DNA from 3 places in the Actinomadura sp. SCN-SB genome. Region 2 is predicted to be linked to each of the others. Evidence: predicted binding sites of a transcription regulator. Region 2 holds the regulator's gene; each other region holds the start of a gene.
The links. Region 2 encodes HrcA, which represses chaperone genes, less so after heat shock. Its sites were predicted from a motif close to TTGGCACTCTCNNNNNGAGAGTGCCAA; they were not measured.
Positions count from the first base shown of each region.

Region 1: groES (co-chaperone GroES) is a predicted target of HrcA. The motif match lies at 4,901-4,927, and genes of this name have one in related genera.
Region 3: ACGWYJ_RS33530 (FmdB family zinc ribbon protein) is a predicted target of HrcA. The motif match lies at 5,479-5,505, and genes of this name have one in related genera.

Region 1 is NZ_JBIMPP010000054.1:22,133-29,517, reverse strand. It holds gene tsaD (tRNA (adenosine(37)-N6)-threonylcarbamoyltransferase complex transferase subunit TsaD) at 1-756, shown strand, start outside; gene ACGWYJ_RS28350 (phosphotransferase family protein) at 949-1,908, opposite strand; gene ACGWYJ_RS28345 (hypothetical protein) at 2,084-3,196, opposite strand; gene ACGWYJ_RS28340 (SAM-dependent methyltransferase) at 3,545-4,801, opposite strand; gene groES (co-chaperone GroES) at 5,047-5,358, shown strand; gene groL (chaperonin GroEL) at 5,515-7,137, shown strand.
Region 2 is NZ_JBIMPP010000023.1:48,579-55,963, forward strand. It holds gene hemW (radical SAM family heme chaperone HemW) at 69-1,280, shown strand; gene ACGWYJ_RS17140 (DUF4870 domain-containing protein) at 1,305-1,847, opposite strand; gene ACGWYJ_RS17145 (DUF3097 domain-containing protein) at 1,945-2,790, opposite strand; gene hrcA (heat-inducible transcriptional repressor HrcA) at 3,050-4,063, shown strand; gene dnaJ (molecular chaperone DnaJ) at 4,064-5,200, shown strand; gene ACGWYJ_RS17160 (16S rRNA (uracil(1498)-N(3))-methyltransferase) at 5,310-6,053, shown strand; gene ACGWYJ_RS17165 (hypothetical protein) at 6,080-6,757, opposite strand; gene ACGWYJ_RS17170 (SigE family RNA polymerase sigma factor) at 6,754-7,341, opposite strand.
Region 3 is NZ_JBIMPP010000078.1:10,086-17,470, reverse strand. It holds gene ACGWYJ_RS33550 (D-alanyl-D-alanine carboxypeptidase family protein) at 1-102, shown strand, start outside; gene ACGWYJ_RS33545 (SAF domain-containing protein) at 484-1,056, opposite strand; gene ACGWYJ_RS33540 (S-methyl-5'-thioadenosine phosphorylase) at 1,241-2,068, opposite strand; gene ACGWYJ_RS33535 (MMPL family transporter) at 2,182-4,272, opposite strand; gene ACGWYJ_RS33530 (FmdB family zinc ribbon protein) at 5,124-5,453, opposite strand; gene ACGWYJ_RS33525 (potassium/proton antiporter) at 5,560-7,044, opposite strand; gene ACGWYJ_RS33520 (NAD(P)-dependent oxidoreductase) at 7,173-7,385, opposite strand, start outside.

The DNA.
Region 1 (7,385 bases), on a different contig from region 2:
CCCGGGGCGCTCATGGTCGGCGTGGCCGCCGCGAAGGCGTACGCGCTGTCCCTCGGCAAGCCCCTGTACGGAGTCAACCACCTGGCCGCCCATGTGGCCGTCGACCAGCTCGAACACGGCGCGCTGCCCAAGCCGTGCGTGGCCCTGCTGGTCTCGGGAGGGCACTCCTCGCTGCTCCTCGTCCCCGACATCGCCGGTGAGGTGCACTCGCTCGGCGCCACCGTGGACGACGCGGCCGGAGAGGCGTTCGACAAGGTCGCCCGCGTCCTCGACCTCGGCTTCCCCGGCGGCCCCGTCATCGACCGGCGGGCCCGCGAAGGCGACCCGGCCGCGATCCCCTTCCCCCGCGGCAAGTACGACGACGGCACCTACGACTTCTCGTTCTCCGGCCTGAAGACCGCGGTGGCCCGATGGGTCGAAGCCAGGGAACGCGCCGGCGAACCGGTGCCCGTGGCCGACGTCGCCGCCTCGTTCCAGGAGGCCGTCGTCGACGTCCTCACCCACAAAGCGCTCAAGGTCTGCCGCGACAACGGGGTGAAGGACCTCCTCATCGGCGGCGGCGTCGCCGCCAACTCCCGCCTGCGCGCACTCGCCCAGGAACGCTGCGACGCGGCGGGCATCCGGCTACGCGCACCCCGCCCCAAACTGTGCACCGACAACGGCGCCATGGTCGCAGCCATGGGCGCCGAACTGATCTCCACCGGCCGCCCCCCGTCCCCACTAGACCTGCCGGCGGACAGCAGTCTGGCTTTTTAGCAAGCACGAGCTGCGCTCCTCGCCTGGGGGCTCGTCGCTTGTCGTGCTTGCGTGCGATCGCCGCATCGCTTCGACTCGCCTTGGCGGCTCGCTTCGCGATCAGGGTCTCGCTTCGCTCGCCCCTGGCTTCGCTCGCGATCGCAGCGCTTGGGCGCCGTTCGGGGTTGGGGGTCTCGGCTGGGGTGGTTGGGGCTAGGTGTATTGCGAGAGGACGGCGGCCAGGTAGTTCTCTACCAGGGGGATGGTGGCCTCGCCTATGTGGTGGGTGTCGTCCTCTGGGAGCAGATCGAGGACGGAGCGCAGGTCCCAGTACGGGTCGTGGGCGTAGCCGCCTGAGACCTGGTCGAAGGCGGACACGAACTGGTCGGCGGCGCGGGAGCCGTAGCGCAGGGCGAGGTGCAGCCGCATGTGGGCGATGTCGATGGCCAGCGGGCCGTACGAGGCGTCCGACCAGTCGACGATCCCGGTGAGCCTGCCGTAGGACCACAGGGTGTTGTCCGGGTTGTAGTCGCGGTGGATGAAGACCGAGGGCGCGTCGGGCGCGGGCCTGGACGCGATCTCGAAGGCGCGTTCCCACAGCGCGGGGCGTAGCGCGTGCCGGGGTGGGCGGCGCTGGTCGAGCCGGTTGTACGGCACATAGGGCGGCATGCTCGCCCCGCCTGCCCTGCCGTGCACCGACAGCAGCGCCGCGGCCAGTTGGATGAGGTATTCGGGCAGGTCGGCGGGCGCGGGACGGGGCGGATGCCCGCCCAGTTGGGTGATCAGCAGGGTGGGCGCGTCGCAGTAGGCCCCGGCCGGGTCGGCGGCGATCAGCGCCGGGGTGGGGACCTCGCAGCCCGTCAGCAGCGTCAGCGCGGCGATCTCGCGTTCCGGGGAGAACTCGGCGTCGGCGAAGCGCGGGTCGCCGCCCGCGCCGCCGCGGGAACGGGCGCCGGCGCGGGCCCAGCGGCGCAGCACCAGCCGGTGCGGGCTGCCCGACGGGCTCTCGACCAGCAGCGCGTGGTTGGCGTGCGCGGAGCCGCCCGCCAGTGGCCGCAGCAGCCGGACCTCCGCTCCCCGGCCCAGGCACTCCTCCACCCAGCGCAGCGTGGCGCGGCTGGGTTGCGAGCCGGTCGGAAGGCAGGGTGCCGATGGGTGCGTCACGAGATCCATGAAAACGGATGGGGCCGCGAATCGGGAGTGATTTTGCGAAGACGGAACGTAACAAAATGCACGTCATCGAGGTGCCTTGATGGCAATGCTTCGGACGGTTCCGTCGATTGCCGGACAAACCACAGGATGCGCGGGGCGGTTTCCCGCCGCCCCGCGCGCCCTCCTTTTGACCTTCTCAATCCTTGTCCTCGCGGCGGGTCCGCAGCAGGGCCTCGGCCAGCGCCAGCATCGTCTCCTCCAGCGTGCACAGGCGCTTCAGCATGTCCTCGTGGGCGGACGTCACCTGCCGGGTGACGTGGTCCTCCACCGACTCGGCCCGGCGGCCCACCTCGTGGTGGACGCGGTCCACGCGGCGCGCCACGGTCGCCTCGACCTCGTCCCTGTCGGGCCGGGTGCGCAGCTGTTCGAGCAGCGGGTCGACGGCGTCGGCCAGGTGCTTCTCCAGCGCGTCGAACCGGTCGCCGTGGTCGAAGGCGGGCCGCCTGACCAGCTCGTTCACCTTCGCTTGGAGTTCGCCGGTCCGGTCGTCGACGGCGGCCAGCCGCCCGTCCAGCCCGGCCAGCTTGCCCGACAGGCCCTCCAGGCGGCCGTCGAGACCGTCCAGCCTGCCGCCGACGCCCTCCACCCGGCCGTTGACCGCCTCCAGGCCCTGCTCCACCCGGTCGGCCATCTCGCCCAGCGCGTGGTCGACGCAGGTGGACACCGCGTTGATCGAATGGTCCAGCCGTTCGGCGCGGTGCCCCAGCTCGGCCAGCGACTTGTCGAGCCGGTTGAAGCGCACCGAGGCGGCCTCCATGCCGCCCTGGAGCCGGTCGAGCCGCTTGGTCATCTCCTCCATGCGCTGGGACGCCTGCCGGGTGGCCTCGGCGATCCGCTCCGCCGAGTCGATCGCGGTCTGGACGCGCGCCAGGGCCTCGTCCACGTTCTCGGCCATCACGCCGACGTCGGCCCACAGAGCGGGCAGCTCGGCGACCGGCTTGACCCGTTCGCCGACCGCCTCGATGTGCCGGGCCAGCCCCTCGGCCCAGCCGGGCGGCTTGCCCGACAGCTCCTCCACCTGGCCGCGGACGCCGTCGAGCTGCCCCGTCAGCCCGCCCAAGCCCCCCTCGCGCACCTCGCGCAGCGCCCACTCCACGCCTTCGAGGCGCCGGCGGATGTCGTCCAGCACCTGGCCGCTGCTGGACCGCTGCGAGTACACGTGGTCCTGAGCCGCACGGGCGAGCAACTCCCGCATCCGGTCGGAGACCGGCGGGCCTCCCGTCTGCAGGAAGTTGTGATTCGTTTCCACCCGATGCTCCTTCGTGCGCCGTCACGTTCGGAAATGGACGCGCGGTAATCAAATCCGAACCGCCAACTGTAGTGCGCGCGTGACACGCCCCCCACGCCGATCCAAGAACAGTCATCACGCCGCGGGAGGGAAAAGGGTGATCCGGACGGGCGGGATATCCGGTGGTTTCCGGCGAGACCGGCGGAAGGCGGTGGAAGACCGCGTCGCCAGCGGAGTTCGACAGGTCCGGCACGGCAAGATCATTTTATTGGAGGTCGGTGTCCACGCGACTTCGCGCCTTTCCGTTCGCATGCCGCGGGCGATCACGTAAAGAGTGCTGGATTTACCCGGACGAAGATCTCCGGTCTTTTATGGTGACCGCCGGTGTGCCCGGCTCGCGAGCAGGGCGACCGGGTCATCGCCCACCCGGGTGAGCACGAGCGTCAACTCGCCGCCGTCCCGGCCCGCCGCGCGGCGGCCGAAGCCCAGGTCGTGCCGCAGCCGGTCGACGTCGACCGCCGAGCCGCGCTTCTTGATCGTGAGCGAGCCGGGACGGCGCCGGCGCAGCTCGGCGCGCAGCCGCTTGACCGAGAACGGCAGCGCGTCCTCGATCTCGTACGCGGCGGCGAACGGGGTCGGCACCAGCGTCCCGGAGGTGATGTAGGCGATCCGCGGGTCGGCCAGCCATCCGCCGACCCGCGCCGCCACCTCGGCCACCAGCCCGGCGCGGATCACGGCTCCGTCCGGCTCGTACAGGTATCGGCCCCAGTCCCCGACCGGCGGCTCACCCAGGCCCTCCTCCGGGGCCAGCGTCGTGATCTCCCCGCCCGCGCCCTCTCCGTCCCCCGGGATGAGGGTGGCGCGGCGGCGTGCCGAGGCGGGCCCGGCCAGGTCGCCGAGCCAGAGCGCCGCCTCCTTGACCTCGCCGCCCACCGAGATCCATTCGGCCTCCACGGCCGGGTCGGCGTCCCAGATGGCCTCGTGCGGGATGCCCGGCGCCGCCTTGACGCAGGCGGCGGGGGCCTGCCGCGCCAAGGCGAGCACCGCGTCCAGGGGTGGTTCGTACGAGCGGGGGTCGAAGACGCGGCCCCGCGCGGTGCGCCGTCCAGGGTCGGCGAACACCGCCGCGTACCCGGCGGGGTCCTGCGCGAGCGCGTCGCCCACCCGTACGGAGGCCAGGCCGTCCAGCCCCAGCGCGGCCAGGTTGGCGCGGGCGACCTCGGCGGTCAGAGGGTCCCGCTCGACGCCCTCACCGGGGCGGCCGGCGCGCGCCCGCGCGATCAGGTCCGCGCCGATGCCGCAGCCCAGGTCGAGCACCGTCCCCTCGCTGCCGAGGACGTCGGCGAAGCGGCGGGCGCGGTAGGCCGCGACGCTGGCACGGGTGGACTGCTCCAGCCCGGCATGCGTGAAGTACATGACATCGGCGTCCGGCCCGAACTTGGCGCGGGCCCTGCGCCGCAGCCGCGCCTGCGTGAGCGCTGCCTGCACCAATTCAGGCGGGTGCCGCTCGCGCAGCCGCGTGGCGGTGGCCAGGAGGCCGCTCTCGCTCAGGTCCGATCGCATGGCCGCCGCCAGCGCCTCCCGGCCCTCGGGAGCCCGCAGGTCACCGAACGCCTGGAGGTCCATAGAGTGGACGTTAACGGGCGGCGGGGACGTTCGCTCACGGCGTCTCCCGTACGGCCGTGTTCATGTTGACTGGCCACCGGGCACGGAATAGTCTCCATGCTGGCACTCTCGATGTGAGAGTGCCAACACAGCGACAAGGTCGGTCTGGCACCCGCGACGACAGGCCGGTCCGGGGTCGCCTCTTCTGTCACAGTTGCCGGTCGGCCAGCCTTGGCCGGCCGAGGATCAATCGAAGGGGAGGTCAGATCGTGACGACCGCCACCAAGGTTGCTCTCAAGCCGCTCGAGGACCGCATCGTCGTCCAGCCGCTTGAGGCCGAGACCACCACCGCGTCGGGCCTGGTCATTCCCGACACCGCCAAGGAGAAGCCGCAGGAGGGCACCGTCCTCGCCGTGGGCCCTGGCCGGGTCGACGACAAGGGTGAGCGGGTGCCGCTCGACGTGAACGTCGGCGACGTTGTGCTCTACAGCAAGTACGGCGGCACCGAGGTCAAGTACAACAACGAGGAGTACCTCGTCCTCTCGGCCCGCGACGTCCTCGCGATCGTCGAGAAGTAAGCACGCAGCACGTGATGCACCGCCCCGGACCGGCCCGCTGCTAGCAGGGGCGGCCGGGGCGGATCGCGTTGCCCGCCTGGCGCGCGTCCGGCCGCCGCGGCCCTCATCGGGCAGGCGTGCCGTACGTGCCGCCGTACATGGAGTGGAGTTTCCCGCATGGCGAAGATCCTGGAGTTCGATGAGGACGCTCGCCGGGCTCTTGAGCGCGGCGTCAACGCTCTCGCGGACGCCGTCAAGGTGACGATCGGCCCGCGCGGCCGCAACGTCGTCATCGACAAGAAGTTCGGCGCGCCGACGATCACCAACGACGGCGTGACCATCGCCCGCGAGGTGGAGCTTGAGGACCCCTACGAGAACCTGGGGGCCCAGCTCGCCAAGGAAGTGGCGACCAAGACCAACGACATCGCCGGTGACGGCACCACCACGGCCACCGTGCTGGCGCAGGCGCTGGTCCGCGAGGGCCTGCGCAACGTGGCCGCCGGCGCCTCGCCGCTGGCCCTCAAGCGCGGCATCGACCAGGCCGCGCAGCACGTGTCCGACCAGCTGCTGAAGTCGGCCAAGGAGGTCGACGAGCGCGAGTCGATCGCGCACGTGGCCACCATCTCCGCGCAGGACGCCCAGATCGGCGACCTGATCGCGGAGGCGTTCGACAAGGTCGGCAAGGACGGCGTCATCACCGTCGAGGAGGCCCACACCTTCGGCCTTGAGCTGGAGTTCACCGAGGGCCTGCAGTTCGACAAGGGCTACCTGTCGCCGCACATGGTCACCGACCCCGAGCGCATGGAGGCCGTCCTGGAGGACGCCTACGTGCTCATCGTGGACGGCAAGATCTCCAACGTCCAGGAGTTCCTGCCGCTGGCCGAGAAGGTCGCGCAGACCAAGAAGCCGCTGCTGGTGGTGGCCGAGGACGTCGAGGGCGAGGCGCTGGCGCTGCTGGTCGCCAACAAGATCCGCGGCACGTTCGTTTCGGTCGCGGTCAAGGCGCCCGGCTTCGGCGACCGCCGCAAGGCGATGCTCGGCGACATGGCCACCCTGACCGGCGGCCAGGTGATCAGCGAGTCCATCGGCCTCAAGCTGGACTCGATCGGCCTGGAGGAGCTGGGCCGGGCCCGCCGGATCACGGTCACCAAGGACGCCACCACCATCGTGGACGGCGCCGGCGCGGCCGACGAGATCCAGGCCCGGGTCAACCAGATCAAGGTCGAGATCGAGAACAGCGACTCCGACTGGGACCGCGAGAAGCTGCAGGAGCGGCTGGCCAAGCTGGCCGGCGGCGTCTGCGTGCTGCGCGTCGGCGCGGCCACCGAGGTGGAGCTGAAGGAGAAGAAGCACCGCCTGGAGGACGCGATCTCGGCGACCCGCGCGGCCATCGAGGAGGGCATCGTGTCCGGCGGCGGCAGCGCGCTGGTGCACGTGGCGAGCGGCGGCTTCGACGCCCTCGGGCTCTCGGGCGACGAGGCCACCGGTGCCGAGGCGGTCCGCCGCGCGCTGGTCGAGCCGCTGCGCTGGATCTCCGAGAACGCCGGCCAGGAGGGCTACGTCGTGGTCTCCAAGGTCCGCGAGCTGGACCAGGGGCACGGCTACAACGCCGCCACCGGCGAGTACGGCGACCTGATCGCGCAGGGCGTCATCGACCCGGTGAAGGTGACCCGCAGCGCGGTCACCAACGCCGCCTCGATCGCCGGCATGCTGCTCACCACCGAGGCGCTGGTGGTCGACAAGCCGGAGGAAGAGGAGCCCGCCGCGGGCGGCGGCCACGGCCACGGGCACGGTCACTGACCGGAGCCCGCTGACGGCCGTATGACGGCCCGCAGGACGGCCATAGGGGAATCCCCGCCGGGTTTCCGGCGGGGATTTTCCTTTTGTCCGGTTTGTAGGTATTTCGTGGATTACTTGCGGTTCTTTATTGTCCAGGTTGTTTGTTGACGTTTGTTGTGCCGCGAGGGGGATGGCTCGCACACATCGGGGTCGCCCGAACGCGATGCGTGACAATCCCGTCCCCGCCCTGACACTGTGACCATTCCGTT
Region 2 (7,385 bases):
CGGTCCGCGTCCGCGATGGCCGGGATCGAGCGGCGCGACCATGGGAAAGGGCGCGGCAGACTTGGAGGATGCCCGCCACACTGCCCGACGGCGACCCCGTACCCGCTGATGGTGCGCTGCCCCGGAGCGCTCTGGAGGGCTTGGGGGAGCGGCCGTTCGCGTTCTACGTGCACGTCCCGTTCTGCGTGACGCGGTGTGGCTACTGCGACTTCAACACCTACACCGCCACCGAGCTAGGGCCTGGCGCTAGCCGCGACTCGTACGCCGATACCGCCATAGAGGAAGTGCGGCTGGCCAGGCGTGTCCTGGGCGCGACGGACCTCCCTGTGGAGACGGTCTTCGTGGGCGGGGGTACCCCCACGCTGCTGCCTCCGGACGACCTCGGGCGCATCCTGGACGCCATCGACGCCGCATTCGGGCTGGCGCCCGGTGCCGAGATCACCACTGAGGCCAATCCCGAGTCGGTGGACGAGCCCTACCTGGCCCGCCTGCGGGAGCGCGGATTCACGCGGGTCTCGTACGGGATGCAGAGTGCACGCGAGCACGTGCTGGCCGTCCTGGACCGCACCCACACCCCCGGCCGGGTCCCCCAGGTCGTGGAGTGGACGCGCAAGGCGGGCTTCGACCACATCAACCTGGACCTGATCTACGGCACGCCAGGGGAGAGCGATGACGACTGGAGGGCGTCCCTGGAGGCGGCGCTGGCGTCCAATCCCGATCACGTGTCGGCCTACGCGCTCATCGTCGAAGAGGGCACCCGCCTGGCCGCGCGGGTGCGCAGGGGGGACCTGACCCCGCCCGACGACGACGCGATGGCCGACCGCTACCTCATGGCCGACGAACTGCTCAGCGCCCACGGCCTGCACTGGTACGAGATCTCCAACTGGGCCTCGTCCCCGGGGGCCTCGTGCCGGCACAACCTCCTGTACTGGACGGGCGCCGACTGGTGGGGCGTCGGTCCCGGCGCCCACAGCCACGTGGGCGGCACGCGCTGGTGGAACGTCAAGCATCCCGCCGCCTACGCGTCCCGCCTCGCCGAGAAGGTCACCCCCGCGCACGCACGTGAGGTCCTGGACGACCGGGACCGGCGCATCGAGCGCATCATGCTGGAGTTGCGGCTGGCGGACGGCTGCCCGGCCGACCTGCTGGACGAGGCGGCGGCGCGGCGGGCGATCGGCGACGGGCTCATCGACCCCGAGCCCTACGAGACCAAGGGCCGCGCCGTGCTGACCCTGCGCGGTCGCCTGCTCGCCGACGCCGTCGTCCGCGACCTCACCTGAGCGCCCGGACCCGTCCCCGGCGGTCTACTTGATCATGGGCCAGGCCATGAAGGTCGGGAAGCGGTACCACTCGCCCCGGTTCCCGGCGACCGCGGCCATGATCAGGAACACCAGCTGCATCACGCCCACCACGAAGGTCGGGATCAGCCAGAGGCCGAGGGTGAGCACGCTCAGCACCAGGTTGAACACCAGGTAGATCAGCTGGGTGATGCCGAGGTTGAGGCCCTGCGCCCCGTGATGGCGCAGGAATGCCGACTCGTCCTTCTTGACCAGGTAGACGATCAGCGGGGCGAAGATCCCGATCAGGAACTGCCCCAGGTGCCCCAGCAGCGCCCAGGTGCGCTCGTCCGAGGTCGTCCCGTACCCGGGCTGACCGTACGGCTGCATCTGGCCGCCGTAGGCGGGGCCGTAGCCCGGCTGCCCGTACCCAGGGGCCTGCCCATAGCCGGGCGCCTGGCCGTAGCCCTGGCCGTACGGGTCCTGTCCGTATCCCGGGGGCTGTTGCTGCTGTCCGTAGCCCGGCTGGGGCTCTCCATATCCAGGCTGCTCGGGGGGCCCGTACGACATCGCATGCTCCTCTTCGCTGGCGGCGACGGCGGTTCGTGGGGAGCTGACAGTTGTTCCGTGGTTAAGCGTGACAAGGGTTAGACGCAGCAGCGGGTACCTAAAGTTGTTCCGGAACGGTGACGAAATCGATAAGTTCCTCGACCCTGCCCAGAAGGGCGGGCTCCAGATCGGTATAGGACGAGACGGCTCCGAGGATCCGTTTCCAGCCGGCCCGCACATCGTCCCCCCAACCCAATGCGGCGAGCACCCCTTCCTTCCACGGTACGCCGCGCGGGACGCTCGGCCAGGCGGCGATCCCGAGCGCCGAAGGCTTGACGGCCTCCCAGATGTCGATGAAGGGATGGCCGGTGATGAGCACGTGAGGCGAGGACACCTGGGCGGCGATCCGGCTCTCCTTGGAGCCCTCCACCAGGTGGTCGACGAGCACCCCTAGACGACGTCCCGGTCCGGGGCCGAACCCTTCCACGATGGCGGGAAGGTCGTCGACGCCCTCCAGGTACTCCACGACGACGCCTTCCACGCGCAGGTCATGGCCCCAGATCTTCTCGACCAGCTCCGCGTCGTGGACGCCCTCCACGTAGATGCGGCTCTCCTTGGCCACCCGTGCGCGCAGGTTCGGCACCGCGATGGACCCGGAGGCGGACCGGCGTACCCCCTGCCCGGACACGGCGCCGCCAGGGGCGCCACCGGACGGGCGGACGAGCGTCACGGGCCTGCCGTCGATCAGGAACCCGGCCTTGGCCAGGGGGAACACCCGCCGCTTGCCGAAGCGGTCCTCCAGGGTCACGCCGGACTTGTCACAGCCGACCACCGCACCGCAGAAGCCGCTGTCCGGGTCCTCCGCCACGAGCCCGATCTCGGCGGCGATCTCGGGGATCGTCCCCTTACGGGGGCGCCGCCAGTCCCCCGCCAGGACGTCGTCGCCGTAATCCTTGCTGCGCACGGTCCGGCACTCTACTGGGCGGGGCGGGCGCCCCCTCCGCGGTTCCGCCGGCGGCCGCCTCTCCGTGTCCTCTGTGTCCTCTTCCGTGTCCTCTCCGTGTCCGCCAATGGCCGCTCCGTGGTTCCATGAACACCCGCGGGGAAGACGCCCAGGGAGGACTCCGAATACGGCTCTGCGGGCCGTACACTTGGCACTCGAAAGAACGGAGTGCCAGCGAGTCGTGAACGGCTCGGGAATGGGGCAGGGGGGTGACCGCCAAGTGCTCGACGACAGGAAGCTCGCCGTCCTCCGCGCCATTGTCGAGGACTACGTCTCCACCAACGAGCCGGTCGGCTCCAAGGCCCTGGCCGACCGGCACAATCTCGGAGTGTCCCCGGCGACCATCCGCAACGACATGGCCGTCCTGGAGGAGCAGGGGTACATCCACCAGCCGCATACCAGCGCGGGCCGCGTCCCCACCGACAAGGGCTACCGGCTCTTCGTCGACCGGCTGTCGACGATCAAGCCGTTGTCGAGCGCGGAGCGCCGCGCGATCGAGACGTTCCTCAGCGGCGCCTACGACCTCGACGACGTGGTGAGCCGGACGGTGCGGCTGCTCGCCCAGCTCACCAGGCAGGTGGCGGTGGTGCAGTACCCGTCGCTCACCCGCTCGTCGGTGCGGCACGTGGAACTGGTCCCGGTCGCCGCGCACCGGCTGCTGCTCGTTCTGATCACCAACACCGGGCGGGTGGAGCAGCGGGTGATCGAGACCCCGGCCCAGCTGTCCGAGGAATCGATCGCCCACCTTCGGGCGTTGCTCAATACGTGCCTCGACGGGTGCGGGCTCGGCGAGGTCCCCGCCGCCGTCGCCGACCTGCCGGACCGGGTGCAGCCCGAGGACCGGCCGATCATGGCCGCGGTGCTGTCGGTGTTGCTGGAGACGCTGGTGGAGAAGAACGATGAGAAGATCGTCTTCGCCGGCGCCGCCAACCTGGCCGCGGTGGACTTCTCCCAGAGCCTGCGCGAGGTGCTGGAGGCGCTGGAGGAGCAGGTGGTGCTGATGAGACTGCTGGGCGAGGCCGGTGACTCCTCTACAGTGACGGTGCGGATCGGCACCGAGAACCCCGACGAGGGGCTTCGCTCGACCTCGGTGGTCGTCGCCGATTACGGGGTCGGCGACAAGACCCTGGCCCGGCTGGGAGTGCTCGGGCCGACACGGATGGACTACCCCGGCACGATGGGAGCGGTACGGGCAGTGGCACGCTACGTCGGACAGATCCTGGCGGGGTCGTAAGTGGCCAACGACTACTACGCGACCCTGGGCGTCCGCCGCGACGCCAGCCCCGACGAGGTCAAGAAGGCCTATCGGCGGCTGGCCAGGGAGCTCCATCCGGACGTGAACCCGGACCCGGAGACCCAGGAGCGGTTCAAGGAGATCACCCAGGCTTACGAGGTGCTCTCCGACCCGAAGAAGCGCGAGATGTACGACCTGGGCGCCGACCCGTTCGCGTCGGCCGGCGCCGGCGGCGGCCCCGGCGGCTTCGGCGCCGCGGGCTTCCCGTTCAGCGACATCATGGACGCGTTCTTCGGCACCGCCGCCTCGCGCGGCCCGCGCAGCCGCGCCCGCCGCGGGCGCAACGCCACGCTGCGGGTCGAGCTCGACCTCGGTGAGACCGCGTTCGGCACGACCCGCGAGCTGTCCATCGACACCGCGGTGACCTGCGCCACCTGCGGCGGTTCGGGCTGTGCGCCCGGCACCCACCCGGAGACCTGCGACACCTGCCACGGCCGCGGCGAGGTGCAGCAGGTGCAGCGCTCCTTCCTCGGCCAGGTCATGACGGCCCGGCCGTGCCCGCAGTGCGGCGGCTTCGGCAGCGTGATCCGCACCCCGTGCCAGGAGTGCTCCGGGGACGGCCGGGTCCGCACCCGCCGTACCGTCAAGGTCAAGATCCCGGCGGGCGTGGAGAACGGCATCCACATCCAGCTCGCGGGCGAGGGCGAGGTCGGCCCCGGCGGGGGACCGCCCGGCGACCTGTTCCTGGAGATCGTGGAACGGCCGCACCCGATCTTCGAGCGGGAGGGCGACGACCTGCACTGCACGGTGGAGATCCCGATGACGGCCGCCGCGCTGGGCACCAACGTGACCATCGAGACGCTGGACGGCGCCGAGGAGGTCGACATCAAGCCCGGCACCCAGTCCGGCCAGGTGATCACCCTGTACGGCCGCGGCGTCCGGCACCTGAACGAGAGCGGCCGCGGCGACCTGCTGATCCATGTGAACGTCGAGACCCCGTCCCGGCTCGACGACGAGCAGGAGGAGCTGCTGCGCCGCCTGGCCAAGCTGCGCGGCGAGGAGCGCCCGCCCGGCAAGTTCGCGCCCGGCCAGCGCAACGTCTTCTCCCGCCTGAGGGACGTGTTCAACCAGCACTGAAGGGATGTCAGGGCCGCCTACCGCGAGGGCCGGGACGGCGGCGCCTGAACGACGGCGCCCGAAGGACCGCGCCCAGGGTCGGCCCGGTCCCGCGGACGGGGGGAGTGGGATGAGCCCGCCGGTGTTCCTCGCCGGGGAGGCCGACCTGGGACGCGACCGGGTCGTTCTGGACGGCCCCGAGGGGCGTCATGCGGCGACGGTGAAGCGGCTGCGTCCCGGCGAGCGCGTCGACCTCACCGACGGGGCCGGGCTGATGGCCGAGTGCGTCGTCGTCGCGGCCGACCGCGCCGCGCTCACCGTGGAGGTGATCGCCCGGCGCACGGATCCGGCGCCCGAGCCCAGGCTGGTCGCCGTCCAGGCACTGCCCAAGGGCGACCGCGGCGAGCTGGCCGTGGAGACCATGACCGAGGCCGGGGTGGACGAGATCGTGCCGTGGGCCGCCGCGCGCTGCGTCACCCGGTGGCGCCCCGAACGCCGCGACAAGGCGCTGGGACGCTGGCGAGGCGCCGCCCGCGAGGCCGCCAAGCAGGCCCGCCGGAGCCGGCTCCCCGAGGTTCCCGGCCTGGCGTCCACCCCCGAGGTCGTACGGCGGGTCGCGGCGGCCGTCGCGGCGGGGGGCGCCGGTCTGGTCCTGCACGAGGGGGCGAAGGACCCGCTGAGCGCCGTCGCGCCGCCCTCCACAGGGGAGATCTTCGTGGTGATCGGGCCCGAGGGCGGCATCACCGACGACGAACTGGCCGCCCTGACCGCCGCGGGAGCGAGCGCCGTCCGGCTGGGACCGACCGTCCTGCGCACCTCGACGGCGGGCGTGGCCGCCCTCTCCGTCCTCCAGGCCGCCACGGGCCGCTGGTAAGCGCCCCCCGCCATGGGCGAGCCGGGCTACTGACCGGCGGGCTGCTCCGCCGACTGGCCCCCACCGGCCGGGGCCTCGGTCGTGGGCGGATCCGTCGGCTGGTCGGGATCCGGATCCGTCGGGACGCCGGGGTCCGGGGACGTGCTGGTCGGCGGCGTCGGCGGAGGGGTCGTCGCCGGGCACGGCTGGGACGGGGGAGCGGCCTGCCCCGAGGCGCCCGCCTCGGGCGCGCCGCTCGGTGACGGCGACGCGGCGGTGGCCGGGGGCTGCGCGCCGCAGGCCTCGGTCCCGGGCGAGGCCGCGGGCGACGGCGACCCCGCCGTGCTCGGATCCCCCTCGCCGCTCGGCCGCGTGGGGCCGGTCGGCCGGACGTCGGGTGGCAGGCCCCGCGTGGCGTCGCTGCCGTGGGCGCTGCCGCCACCGTCATCGCCGGAGGGACCGTGGTTCGCGGTGGACTGGATGAACTCGATGGCCTGCGGGGCGGTGACGCCGACGCAGGTGACGACCACGGCGACCGCCACGGCCACGATGGGGCGCGCCGCGTTGACGGTGAACCAGTCCCAGCCGAACCTGGGCCTGCTGCGCTCCTCGATGCGGGCGCGGATCTTCTCCAGGCCGTCCGCCCCCGGGATGACCTTGTCCGCCTCCGCGTGCAGGGCGCGGCGGAGGATGTCGCCGTGCTCGTCGTGGGGGTCGGTGGTCATGAGAACTGCTCCAGGATATTGCGTAGCGCGGCCATGCCGCGGGCCGTGTGGCTCTTGACGGCGCCGCGGGAGATGCCCATCGTCTTGGCGATCTCGGCTTCGGACAGATCGGCGTAGTAGCGCAGCACGAGCGCCTCGCGCTGGCGGGTGGGAAGCCGGTGCAGCGCCTCCACCACGGCGGAGCGCTCCAGCTCTCCGATGGCCCCGGCCTCCGCGCTCGGCGCGTCCGGCAGCCCCTTCGGAGCGTACTTCTCCACGACGGCGCGATGCCGCAGCACCGAGCGCGACCGGTTGACCACGGACTGGCGCAGGTACGACAGGGCCTTGTCGGGGTCGCGCAGCCGCCGCCACCCGCCGTGCATGGCGACGAACGCGTCCTGCACGACCTCCTCGGCCGTCCCCGAGTCACGTACCAGCATGGCCGCCAGCCGTACCAGCGACCGGTAGTTGGCACTGTACAGAGCGGTCACGGCCTGGTCGGCGTCCCAGGCCACGGCAACAGCCCCAGCCGTGCCCCTGGCCACGAGGGTCTCGGTCACGTCAATGGGACGCGCGCCCTCGTCGTCGGGTTTACGAAACGGCATCTGCTGTCTTGCCTCGGTCACGTGAACGCCCCGTACGAAAGGGC
Region 3 (7,385 bases), on a different contig from region 2:
TGGCTGGAGGCCAACTCCCGCAAGTACGGCTGGTTCCATCCTTCCTGGGCCTACAGCAACCCCTACGAGCCCTGGCATTGGGAGTACGGCAGCGAAGGCTAGTCACCCGCTTACCGTCGGCTTCGCCGTTGTATCGACCATCCGTGCTGCTAATGCGTGCCGCCGGGCGGCGATCCTGCCCACGGGCATGCGCGCCGCCGCGGCGCACCCCGCGGCACGAGCGAGGGCGGCCGAGGCCGTCCAGGGGTACGGGAAGCACGGGTACGGCGACCAGGGCCTCGACGCCGGCCTGGGAACCGATGTCGCCCACCTCGAACAGCGGATCTCCCCGGCGGGGGCGCAGCTCACGCCGGGAGGCCAAGCAGCGGTTCCTGGCGCAGGCGGCCCGCGGTGCGGGTGCTGGGTGAGGCGTGCCGCTGGGTGGGGTGGGGGCTAGGTGCTGGGTGGGGGTTATGTGAGTGGGGCTGGTTGATGGCTTGGTGGTTAGGGGTGGGTGATGGTGATTGCTAGGGGTGGGTGGGCGGCGGTGAGGATTGTTGCTTGGGGGCGGGTGGTTGCTAGGACTATGAGGGCGCCCTGGTCGTCTGGTTGGTGCGGTGGGATGGCGATGACGGGGGCGGAGGCTATGAGCAGGCGGGCCTTTCCGGCTGGGGCGTTGCTGGTGGGCGGGGTGTCGGTGGGTGAGGTGTCGGCTGAGAGGACGTCTACGTGGTCGCCTTGGCGGAGGAGGCGGACCGTGCCTGCGTCTGCGATGCGTACCGGGGTGGCGACCGTGTTCGGGCCGTAGGTGCGGAGGAGGGCGCTGGAGACGAGTCTCACGTCGGTGAGGGGTTCGCCTTGGCGCATGGGGCCGGCCAGGATGCGGCCTGCCGCTGGGGCTCGGATCGCGCCGGAGGGGATCGATGCTTCCGGGAGGCGCGCCTTTCGGAGGTCGGGGGGACGGAGAGTGGTGCCGGCGGGGAGGTCTCGGGCGGCCACGAGGACCTCCTTGCCGGTCGGGGCCGGGGCGGGGCGCAGGGCCAGCAGGGCGAAGCCCGTTGCGGCGGCGGCGAACATCGCGGCCAGGGGCCTGCGATAGCGCTCTAGGCGGCGACCCATGAGATGCCTTCCGCAAGGTGCGGGGTGGCGGCGCTTGGACGGTCGTTACCGGTGGCGGTCATGATCCTTGGGAGCTTTCGGGCGTGGGCGGGTAGTGCCGGGTCGTCAGCGGCTCGGCACTCAGGGGCGGAGGGTGTGGTGGTCAGGGGAGGTCGAGGGGCAGTTTCATGCCGTCCAGGGAGTGGGGGCAGGGGCAGGCGCGGTCGGTGGGCAGGGACTTGATCATGTCGGCGACCAGGGGACGGAGGCGGCCGATGTTCTCGGCGAAGACGCGAAAGACCTCCTCCATGGTGACGCCCTCGCCCTCTTCGATGCCGGCGTCGAGGTCGGTGACCAGGCAGACGGGGATGTAGCAGAGGGCCAGCTCGCGGGCCAGGACGGCCTCGGGATGGCCGGTCATGCCGATCAGGGTCCAGCCCTGGGCGGCGTACCACTGGGACTCGGCCCGGGTGGAGAAGCGGGGGCCTTCGATGACGACCAGGGTGCCGCCGTCCACGGGGGGCCACCCGGCCCGCCGGGCGGTGGAGACGGCGACCTGGCGGCCGATCGGGCAGTACGGGTCGGCGAAGGACAGGTGGACGGCGCCGCCCTCGTCGTAGAAGGTCTGCGCGCGGCCGGACGTGCGGTCGACGAGCTGGTTGGGGACGGCGAGGGTGCCGGGGCCGTGGTCGGGGGTGAGGGATCCGACGGCGCTGGGCGCCACGATCTGGCGGACGCCCAGGGAACGCAGGGCCCAGAGGTTGGCCCGGTACGGGATCTTGTGCGGCGGGTACCGGTGGTCGCGTCCGTGCCGGGGGACGAAGGCGACGCGGCGGCCGGCCAGCTCGCCGATCGTGAGGGTGTCGCTGGGACGGCCGAAGGGGGTGTCGACCTCGACCTCGTGGACGTCGTCGAGGAAGGAGTAGAACCCGGACCCGCCGATCACCCCGATCTCGGCGGAGGGCTGGGACGCGGAAGGCGGTTGAGGCATGCCGACGACATTAACGAGCCCGCCCCGCCCGCCGGGAGTGGCTCCCATGATTGTGGATAACTCCACCACGACAGGGCCCGGCCGCCGAACGGCCGGGGCCCTGTTCCGCGATCTCAGCCGACCCGTTCCAGGACGCGGGGGTCGGTGGGGTCGGGGGCGATCTGTTCCTTCGCCAGGCGGCTGGGGAACCAGATGCGGCGGCCCAGATCGTGCGAGAGGGCCGGGAGGAGGAGCGAGCGGACGATGACGGTGTCGAGCAGGACGCCGAAGGCGACGATGAAGCCCATCTCGGCGAGGATCACCAGGGGGAGGGTGGCCAGGGCGGCGAAGGTGCCCGCCAGGACCAGCCCGGCCGAGGTGATCACGCCGCCGGTGACGGTGAGACCCCTCGTGACGCCGCGGCGGGTGCCGAGGGACGCCGACTCCTCGTGGACCCGGTGCATCAGGAAGATGTTGTAGTCGACGCCGAGCGCGACCAGGAAGATGAAGGCCAGCAGGGGCAGGCCGGGATCGGTGCCCTCGAAGCCGAACAGCTCCTGGAAGATCACGGAGCAGGCGCCCAGCGAGGCCAGGAACGACAGCACCACGGTCGCGATCATCAGCAGCGGCGCGACCAGGGCGCGCAGCAGCGCGACCAGGATGAGGAACACGACGGCGAGGACGATCGGCATGATCACCTTGTTGTCGCGGTCGACGGCGCGCATGGTGTCCAGCGTGATGGCGCTGGTGCCGCCGACCTTGGCCTCGGCGCCCGGTACGGCGTGGACGCCGGCGCGCAGCCGTTCGATGGTGTCGCGGGCGGCCTCGGTGTCGGGGGCGTCGCGCAGGACGGCCTCGTACTGGACGAGCCCCTGGGCGGTGGTGGGTTTGCCGAGCTCGGCGACGCCCGGGGTGCCGCGCGCGGCGGTGGCGACCTGGTCGGCGGCGGACGCCTTGGCGATGATGATGGCGGGATCGCTGGATCCGGCGGGGAAGTGCCGGCCGACGGCCTCGGCGCCGACGATGGAGTCGGGCTTGTCGACGAACTGGCCGGCGTTGGACAGGCCGTCGGACTTCAGGGTGGTCAGGCCGAGGGTCAGCGCGAGCAGGCCGACGGAGGTGACCGCCCAGATGAGGCGTGGGCGGGCGCCGACGGCGCGGGCGATCCGGCTCCAGATGCCGTGCTCGGACTCGTACGCCTCGGGGGCGAGGTACTTGGCGTCGTAGCGCGGCACCAGCGGCCAGAACAGCCAGCGGCCGCAGATCACCAGCAGGACGGGCAGCAGGGTGGTCATGGACAGCAGGGCGGTGACGACGCCCGCGGCGGCGACCGGTCCCACGCCGGCGGTGGAGTTCAGCTCGGCGACCAGCAGGCACAGCAGGCCGGCGGCGACGGTGGCGGCGGACGCGAGGATCGCGGGCCCGGCGCGGTGGAGGGCGAAGGCCATGGCCTCGTGCCGGTCCTCGTGCCGGTGCAGTTCCTCGCGGTAGCGGGCGACGAGCAGCAGGGCGTAGTCGGTGGCGACGCCGAAGACCAGGACGGTGAGGATGCCTCCGCTCTGCCCGTTGACGGTGAGGTCGGCGTGCTTGGCCAGCAGGTAGACGACGGTCTGGGCGAGGCCGAGCGCGACGATGGCGCTGAGGACGGGGACGAACCACAGCATCGGGCTGCGGTAGATGATCAGGAGCAGCAGGATCACGACGCCGCCCGCGGCCAGCAGCAGGAAGCCGTCGATGCTGTCGAAGACCTCCTCCATGTCGGCCTCGCCGCCCGCCGGGCCGGTGACGTGCGCGTTCAGTCCGGGGGGGCCGCGCTTGGCCAGCTCGCGGGCGTCCTCGACGGCCTTGATCAGGTCGGTGTCCTGCAACGGTACGAGCGTCTGGAGCGCCTTGCCGTCCTTGGCCGGGAACGGGCCCTGCGGCTGCTGCGCGCCGGGCAGCGTGGCGAACGCGGCGGTGTCGGCCTTGGCCTTGGCCTGGTCGGCCGCGGTGATCCCGCCGGGACGCTCGTAGACGATCACGGCGAGCGAGACGTCGTCGGTGTGGAACCGTTCTTGCAGGGCGACGACCTGGGTGGACTCGGCGCTCTCGGGCAGCCAGGCGGCGGCGTCGTTCTCCTCGACCTCGCCGAGGTCGCCGGGCAGCAGGCCGAGGAAGACCAGCGCGGCCAGCGGGACGATCCAGGCGGCCAGGACGGCCCATTTGGTGCGTCTACCGGCGATCACGGAGGTGAGTCGATGGGCCCACGTTCGCGGCGGGGCCGAGCCGGGTGAACTCATATGCTGCTCCAGGGCTGTTCATATCGAGCGGTCATATCGAGCGGGCGATCACATCGCGATATGTCGTGCCCTTATCGTTGCCCGTGATGCGGTGAGCGCGCTTCCAGCGGAGGGGTGGAACCTCGCTACGCCGCTGGGGTCAAAGGGTCCGCCGCCGCTACTGCACGGGGAGTAGAAAGACCCCGGAACCTGTACCTGAGGACGACCGTCCAACGGGACGTCGAGATCACAGGTCGTTCGCTTCCTTCACGGAACCGGTGACGGGGAGTGGTGACGGGGGTGCCGGTGGACATCGTGGTGTGGCGGGCGGCGTCGTTGTTGCTCGCGTACCCTGATCAGCGCTTCTACGATCGGCGCCCGATGCTGCGGGCGGCGCTCGCCGACGTGCCGCGGGGGGCGCCGCGGCGGTGCCTGAACGCCTTCCTCGACCACGTGGACCGCACTACCCCGATCCGCCTGACGGTGGAGTACCGGGAGGTGTGCGGGGGCGGACGGCTGAACCTGGCGGGTTGCCGCGATCTCGATGAGGAGCTGCGCCGGTTCATGCACGGCCATCTCGCCGAGCTCTATAGGCAGGCCGACTACGACGCGGGGGAGGAGCCGGCGGACTCACTGCCGGTCGTGCTGGAGTACGCGGCCCTTTGCCGGGACGATTGGCTGCTAAGAGCGAACCAGGCCGCGTTGGAATATCTCCACGCGGCCCTGGAAGCGGACGGTACGCCTTACGCGACCCTGATCGAGGGCGTGCGAGCCACGCTCGCGCCCCGCGTCACAAGGGCCGCAATCCTCGTCGCAGGTCAGGCGACCTTCTCCGACGAACTCGAGGACGACGAGGACGAAGACGACTCCGAAGAGGACGAGGACGAACTCTCCGACTTCGACGACGAGTCCGACTTGTCAGACTTGGCGGAGTCCTTGGACGAGGTGGACGTCGAGCTCGACGTGCCGGAGCTGCGGCTGTCGGTGCGGTAGAAGCCGGAGCCCTTGAAGATGATCCCGGCGGCCGAGAACACCTTGCGGAGGCGGCCGGAGCACGCCGGGCACTCGGTCAGCGCGCTGTCGCTGAACTTCTGCACGACCTCCAAAGGTTCACCGCACTCGGTGCAAACGTACTGATACGTCGGCACGGGTCCTCCTCGCCGCCAAGCCTGATTGGCACTCATCTCGATCGACTGCTAATCGTACCCGTGCATTGAACACCATGAGCCGTCCCCCTGTTCCTGGACTCGGCGGTCAGGCGCCCGACTCGCCGAACCAGCCGGCCAGCTTGCCGCGGCGGCTGACCGCGCGCATGCGGCGTTCCGCCGCCTCCCTGACCTTGTCGGTGGTGACGACCAGCAGGGTGTCGCCGGCGCGCAGCGGGGTGGTGGGCTCGGGCACGAAGCTGTTGCCGTCCCGGACGACCAGGGTGACCGAGGCGCCCGGGGGCAGCCGCAGCTCGAAGATCTCCACGCCGTTGAGCCGCGAGTCCGGGGGGATCCGGATCTCCAGCAGTTCGGCGTGGAGCTCCCCCAGCGGGGCGGCCTCCACGTCCAGCTCGCGCGGCTCGTCGCCGCCGCGCAGCCCGCACCAGCGCGCCACCAGCGGCAGGGTGGGCCCCTGCAAGGCGGTGAACAGGACGACGATGTTGAACACGATCGCGAACAGCGTCTCCGAGCCCTGGACGTTCTGCACCATGGGGATGGTGGCCAGCACGATGGGGACGGCGCCGCGCAGCCCGGCCCAGGAGGCGAACGTTTTCTCGCCCAGCGACATGCCGAACCCGATCGTGGACAGCAGCACCGACAGCGGGCGCGCCACCAGCAGCAGGACGAACCCGATGATCAGCGCGGGGATGATCTGGCCGGGCAGGTCGCTCGGGGACGCCAGCAGGCCGAGCATCACGAACACGCCGATCTGGGCCAGCCAGGCGACCCCTTCCGCGAACCCGCGGGTGGCGGGACGGTGCGGCAGCCGGGCGTTGCCCAGGACGAGCGCGCTCACGTACACCGCGAGGAACCCGCTGGCGTGCGCCAGCGCCGCCGCCCCGTACGAGCCGACCGACAGCGACAGCACCGCGATCGGGTAGAGCCCGGACGCGGGCAGGGCCACGCGACGCAGAGCCTGCGCGCCGAGCCAGCCGATCGCGATCCCGATCACGCCGCCCGCGGCCAGCTCGTACACCATGATCCCGGCGAGTTCGAGCAGGTCGGGCGCGGTGGAGTGGGTGCTGAGCGTGACGACGATGATCACCACGGGGGCGTCGTTGAAGCCGGACTCGGCCTCCAGCAGCCCGGTCAGCCGTGGCGGCAGCGGCAGCCGCCGCAGGACGGAGAACACCGCGGCGGCGTCGGTGGGCGCGAGCACGGCCCCCACCAGGAACGCCAGCTGCCAGTTCACGTCCAGCAGCCAGAGGGCGGCGAGGGCGGTCACCACGATGCTGATCAGGGTGCCCAGGGTGGAGACCGAGACCGCGGCGGGGACGGCGGGACGCACGTTCCGCCAGCTGGTGGTGATGCCGCCCTCGGCGAGGATCAGGACGAGCGCGGCCAGGCCGAGGGTCTCGGCCAGCTCGGCGTTGTCGAAGTTGATCTGGAAGGGGCCGCCCTCGCCGATGAACAGCCCGATGCCCATGTAGGCGAGCAGGCTGGGCAGGCCGAGATGGTGCGAGAGGCGTACCGCGACGATCGCGGACAGTATCAGGGTGGACCCGAGGAGTAGCCAGATGTCGAGATGCACATCCCACCCCTCGGGTCATCGGCGAACTGATCTTTTGGAATCCTATTGACATCGGTATCGGCCAGGTGACGGCGGCCGCCCGCCGGGCCGGTCGCGCCGCCGTCCGCCCGGCCGTGCGCCTGGCCGTCTCAACGGCGCCTGACCAGCGGGTCCACGCCGTTCACCACGTTGGCCACCGGCTTGCCCGTGACGGCGGCGACGATGTTGTCGCGCACCGCCGCGACGATGTTGAACTGGGCCTGGCCGGTGCCGCCCGCCCCGTGCGGCGACAGCAGGACGTCCTCGCGGGAGCGCAGCGGATGATCGGGCGGCAGCGGTTCCCGCTCGTAGACGTCCAGCGC